Aliamphritea ceti: one gene and its partner. The protein of the gene in region 2 interacts with the protein of the main gene of each other region in a pairwise test. Links are inferred from orthologs where the notes say so. Each region holds a gene or a part of one and is shown on either strand. Other genes may lie near its edges.

Region 1 (2,926 bases), 1.4 Mb from region 2 along the record:
CTTCAGGCTCCCAGATATCTGCACGGCCACCTGCAAAACCAAATGTTTTGAGCCCCATAGTTTCCAAAGCGCGATTACCAGCAAATATCATCAGATCAGCCCAGGAAATAGCATCACCGTATTTTTGTTTCACCGGCCAGAGCAAACGTCGTGCCTTATCGAGGTTACCGTTATCAGGCCAGCTGTTAAGTGGCGCAAATCGCTGCGAGCCGCTTCCACCACCACCTCTGCCATCATGGGTCCGGTAAGTACCCGCGCTGTGCCAGGCCATACGAATGAACAATGGACCATAATGGCCATAATCAGCTGGCCACCAGTCTTGGGAGTCTGTCATCAGTGCATCAACATCTTTCGCCAGCGCATCAAGATCAAGCGAACCAAACGCTTTAGCATAATCAAACCCTTTACCCATAGGGCTGACATCATCGGTATTCTGGCTAAGAATCTTAAGATTCAACTGGTTTGGCCACCAATGGCGGTTTGCCGCACTACCGGTGGCCATCTGTTTATTAGCCCCATGCATTACGGGACATTTTCCTTGCTCACTCATCGGCTCGATCTCCTGTCATAATTGAAAACTCCCCGCTATGCTTTGCTTGGGTGTAGGTAAGCGGGCGTAAACAAACTATAGAAACAGATTCGAAATATGGATAATTAATTAATTTTTGCGGCTTAATAGTTTTTTATAAATGAACGATAAACCCCGTTAATTGACCCCACAGCCAAAGCCGGGCAGTATGCGCGCCTCTTACTATCAAAATCAGTGAAAAATATGACTCAGCAAAACAGTGAACAGGCTTACAACACCTTTCTGAACGAAGTCGCCAGCCAGCAGGAAATCTGGATTCTTACCGATCAGTACGGCAGTGTAATGCTCAACACTGATGATGAAGATTGCGTACCTGTATGGGCCAGCGAAGCCGAAGCCGCTGCCTGGGTAAGCGATGAATGGAAGGACTGTCAGCCAGAAGCTATCGCACTGAAAGTATGGCAGCATCGCTGGACCGCAGGCCTTGAAGAAGATGAATTCTGCGTTGTCATCTCACCGAAAGAAGATCAGGAAGGCCTGGTGATTCATCCGGAAGACCTGGATTCAGATTTGCGCAAAGCACTGAAAAAAGCACAACGCTAAACAGCTATATGCATTAACGCCGGTTTATAATGACAAACCGGCGATTGTAGCCACGCCTAACTGGCGCATCTGTCGCATAATCCAGCGAACACGCTTTTGCATATACTGGCTGGGAGCAGCCGCATTAAAACGGTATGGGTTTGGTAATACACTGGCTAACAAAGCCGACTGCTTCACCGTTAAACGCTCAGCAGAACGGTTAAAGAAATGCTGACTGGCCGCCTCCACTCCATAAATACCCGGCCCGAACTCCACGATATTTAAATACAGCTCAAGCGTTCTTTGCTTTCCGCAAATAGCATCCATCAGCACCGCAAGACCTGCCTCAAGCCCTTTGCGCACATAATTCTTTGCTGGCCAAAGAAACAGGTTTTTAGATGCCTGCTGAGTAATAGTACTGGCCCCGCGGGTACGCTTACCCGCATTACGTTCTTCCAGTGCCTTTTCAATTGATTCCCAGTCCAGGCCATCATGCTCAGGAAACAGCTGATCTTCACTGGCAATGACAGCCAGCTGCATATTCTCAGAAATATTTTCCAGATCAACCCACTGATGCAAAACATCATCAGGATAACCGTCAGGTGGATTCAGCCAACGCTGAATTTGCCAGGACCAGGTAGGCGGATCAATGAACTTAACCGTCGCAACCAGCGCAAAAGGTAGCAGGCACAGCACCAGCAAAAAGCATACAACCAACCGCTTTAGCTTCATTTTTCCACGCCTGAAGCGCTTTCTGATACCTTTTCCGATACCCCTAACTGTCAACCTCACAGTAATAATACCACCCAACTGCTGTACAAAAATTCGCCATCATACCGACTTATCCAACAGACAGAAAGTGAATTTGAATCAGTCTGATCAGGACTCTGTCTGAGATTTAGGCACTCCCGCAGGCGTTGCTTTACCCAACATAGCAACCAGACCTGCACCGCATACCAGACAAATACCTGCCCACATATATGTGGTCAGCTGCTCGTCCCAGATCAACCAGCCCAAAAATACTGCAAAAGCGACAGAGCCATATGTGAAAGGCCCCAGCTGACCTGCAGGTGCCATTCCATAGGCCTTACTAAGTAACAGCTGAGCAAGCGTAGAACAGGCCGCTACCACAATCAGCAAGCCAAATAACGGCCAGGTCAGCGGCTGCCAGCCGATAACTGCCGGAACCAATGCGATTAATGCGCTAAACAGTGCAAAGTAAAATACAATACGCTGGGCAGGCTCGGTACTGCGCAGGTTACGTACCGTGACTTTCGCCAGCGCGCCAAGAAACGCACCGCAAAGCGCAACCATTACCACCCAGTTAAATGCACCTTCCTGCGGATTTAAAATGAGATAAACCCCGCTAAACCCGATAAGAATAGATAGCTTCACCAGCCAGCCAACACGCTCCCCCAGCCAGAAGAAAGCAAGTATTGGCATAAAGAATGGCGCCGTTTGCTTTAGCAACGCTGCCTGCGCTAAAGGCAAATGCCCCCAGGTGTAAAACAGACACCCCATTGCTACTACCCCTACACCGGCTCGCATAAAGTGCAGATGTATACGATTCGTCCGGATAGCAGGCAAACCATTTTTAAATAACCAGGGCAACAACAGAGCAACACCAAGAAGATTACGAAAAAAAACGATCATCTCCACTGGTAACTGATCACCTATCTGCTTAATGGCCATACCCGACCCAACTAAAAACAACTCTGAGACGAGAATCAGAGCAGCACCCTGATAAACAGAACCCCTGGCCTCAAAAGAAAGCTGGTTGCCAATCATATATGTCACTTTGCAGATAAATAAAAA
Region 2 (2,999 bases):
ACTGGAAATGCTTAAGGTCGGTGGCCGACTGGTTGTGATTAGCTTCCACTCTTTGGAAGACAGAATAGTTAAACGTTTTATTCGTCAGCACGTGAAAGGTGATGAGCATTTGCCGAGAGGTATTCCTTTTACCGATGACATGTTGGAAAAACGACTTAAGGCTGTGACAAAAGCTGTTAAAGCCAGTCGTAAAGAAGTTGATGATAACCCGCGTTCACGCAGTGCCGTTATGCGTGCGGCGGTAAAACTGAAGTGAAAGTTAGTTGGCCTGCCTGGCTGCAGTTTGGTACTGCAGCCCTGAGTGATGAGGAAAATGATTCAGTAGTTGCTGAACGTCCTGCTGTCATGCTGAAGGCCAGTGATCTGTACGTTAAATCGGTTGTTCTGTTGGTGTTGGTAAGTTGCATTGTTATTTCGGCATTGATGGTTATTTTTACCGCCTATCAGTACCGCCTGAACTTTAACCATCAACAGCAACTGGTGCAGCAATGGGATGAGTTACAGGTGGAGTGGGGGCAGCTGCTTTTAGAGCAAGGAGCCCTGGCAGCGAATAGCCGGGTTGAAAACCTGGCAACTAAAAAGTTAAGCATGCAGATTCCGGCCAGAATAGAGGTTATACGTGATGAGCGTTAAAGCTACAGCGAACAGTCAGGATAACCAGGAGATGTTGCAAGACGTCGCCGGTATCCAGACGCGTGCTGCACGTGGCTGGCGCTTGTGGCTGGTACTGCTGCTCTTGTTGCTGATTGCTGGCTTTATTGTTGCCAAAATGGTTTCGCTGAATGTGCAGGATCAGGCATTTTTGCAAAAGCAGGGCGATTCCCGGGTATTACGAACGACGGCGATTCCGGCGCACCGTGGTGTAATTACCGATCGAAATGGCGAACCATTGTCTGTCAGTGCTCCAGTAGCAACGGTATGGGTAAATCCGAAAGAATTCGAAATTGAGAATCCTGCTGTTGGCAAGCTTGCAAGCTTGCTGGGTTTTAAACCCGGTGAAGTGAAAGAGAAAGTAGCCCGTTACCGAACTAAGCAGTTTTTATATTTGAAGCGACAGATTACGCCAGATCTTGCAGAAAGTGTTGAGGCTCTGCGTATTAAAGGGCTGCATGTCGATCGGGAATATAAGCGTTATTACCCAGCATCTGAAGTGACTGCCCACCTTGTGGGTTTTACTAATTTAGATGGTGTCGGGCAGGAAGGACTTGAGTTGGCATTTGAGGACTGGCTCAAAGGTGTTCCGGGCAAAAAACTAGTAATGCGTGATTTGCTGGGTCGGACAATTAAGCATATTCGCCAGGTCGAAGATGTTGTGCAGGGTAAAGATCTGCAGTTGAGTATTGATCTGCGTCTGCAGTATTTAGCTTACCGTGAGCTGAAGGCTGCAGTCAGTGCACATAAAGCGGATTCTGGCGCACTGGTTATGTTGAATGCTCGAACCGGTGAGGTGTTAGCGATGGTGAATCAGCCGTCGTTTAACCCAAACGATCGCTCGAACCTGATTCCTGCAATGCTTAGAAATCGTGCGATCACGGATATTTTTGAACCAGGTTCAACTATGAAGCCGTTAACAGTTGCTGCGGCGCTAATGAGTGGTCAGTACACGGCGGAAAGTGTGGTAGACACCGCGCCAGGTTATATTCGGGTCAGAGGGCGGACCATCAGAGATCACCGTAATTATGGTGAGCTGGATATGACCAAGATTATTACTAAGTCCAGTAACGTAGGTGTGACTAAGTTAGCGCTGAGTATGCATGAAGATGCAGTGCGTAACGTGTTTTACAACCTTGGTCTGGGGCAGTCCACAAACAGTGGGTTTCCAGGGGAGCAGACCGGGGTTTTACCGTACATAGAAAAGAAACGTGTAGTTGAGCGGGCCACTATGTCATACGGCTATGGTTTATCAGCAACGCCGTTGCAGGTTGCTCAGGCATATTTGCCATTTGCCAACCAGGGTGTGATGCCAACAGTTTCATTGCTGAAGATTGATAAGCCTGACAGTTCAGTGCGGGTAATGCCGGTAGATATCGCTGAAACGATTTTAGACATGATGGAAACGGTTACCAATAAAGGCGGTACCGGAACCCAGGCTGCGGTTGATGGGTACCGGGTTGCAGGTAAGACAGGTACTGCACATAAAGCTGCTAAAGGTGGTTATAAAGAAGATCAGTATATTTCGGTATTCGCAGGCATCGCTCCGGTAAGTGATCCACGGATAATCACTGTTGTGATGATAGATAATCCGAAAGGTCAGGAGTATTACGGCGGTGAAGTAGCTGCGCCGGTCTTTGCGCGGGTCGTAGGTGGTGCGTTACGCAGTTTAAATGTTGCACCGGATAAGTTGGCCGAAGGCGAGACCCAGGTGGTAATGAAATGACAGGTTTGGGAACGGGGAAACAACTAGCTGAACTGTTGGCGATAGGGGTCGCGGACAGTCAGTTAGCCCCACTTATTCATGATGCTGATCTGACTAATGTGCAGATCAGTGCGTTGACGCTGGATAGCCGTATGGTGCAGCCGGGTATGTTGTTTTTTGCCCGCTCAGGCGTTGCTCATCGTGGTTGTGACTTTATTCTTGATGCGCAGGCTAAAGGTGCTGCTGCGGTTGTTGTTGCAGCGACCGACTGGCAGGCAGGTTTTAGCGGTCAGGATGAAGTGACTGTCCCGGTTATTCAGGTTGTAGATATAGATGCTGCAACCGGGGCGATTGCTGCACAGTTTTACGGCCAGCCAGGTCAGCGGCTGAAAGTGATTGGTGTAACCGGTACTAATGGTAAAACATCTTGTGCGCATTATATTGCACAGGGGCTAAATGCGCTGGGTGAAAAAACAGCGTTGATCGGTACGGTAGGTAATGGGTTGTTGGACGGTTTGAAACCGGCAACTCATACCACGCCGGATGCTATCAGTCTGCAGGCGCTGCTGGCCGATTTTGTTGCAGCCGGTGCAACTGCCGTCGTTATGGAAGTGTCCAGTCACGCCCTTGATCAGCAGCGGGT

What was found. Proteins that work in one complex are often made in the same cells at the same time.
Region 1: the proteins of OCU49_RS06810 (region 2) and mtgA interact in binary tests that used the Escherichia coli proteins (3 or more experiments, as listed by UniProt). The link is inferred for Aliamphritea ceti from one-to-one orthologs.

The regions. Positions count from the first base shown.
Region 1 is NZ_AP025282.1:2,883,560-2,886,485, forward strand. It holds mtgA (monofunctional biosynthetic peptidoglycan transglycosylase), read right to left. Parts: upstream 1,844-2,926; coding sequence 1,157-1,843; downstream 1-1,156. Other genes in the region: katG (catalase/peroxidase HPI), read right to left, coding at 1-550; OCU49_RS13285 (DUF2750 domain-containing protein), read left to right, coding at 773-1,132; OCU49_RS13295 (DMT family transporter), read right to left, coding at 1,991-2,899. UniProt on the Escherichia coli protein: Peptidoglycan polymerase that catalyzes glycan chain elongation from lipid-linked precursors. May play a role in peptidoglycan assembly during cell division in collaboration with other cell division proteins.
Region 2 is NZ_AP025282.1:1,478,636-1,481,634, forward strand. It holds OCU49_RS06810 (peptidoglycan D,D-transpeptidase FtsI family protein), read left to right. Parts: upstream 1-622; coding sequence 623-2,377; downstream 2,378-2,999. Other genes in the region: rsmH (16S rRNA (cytosine(1402)-N(4))-methyltransferase RsmH), read left to right, coding at 1-256; ftsL (cell division protein FtsL), read left to right, coding at 253-633; OCU49_RS06815 (UDP-N-acetylmuramoyl-L-alanyl-D-glutamate--2,6-diaminopimelate ligase), read left to right, coding at 2,374-2,999. UniProt on the Escherichia coli protein: Essential cell division protein that catalyzes cross-linking of the peptidoglycan cell wall at the division septum. Required for localization of FtsN.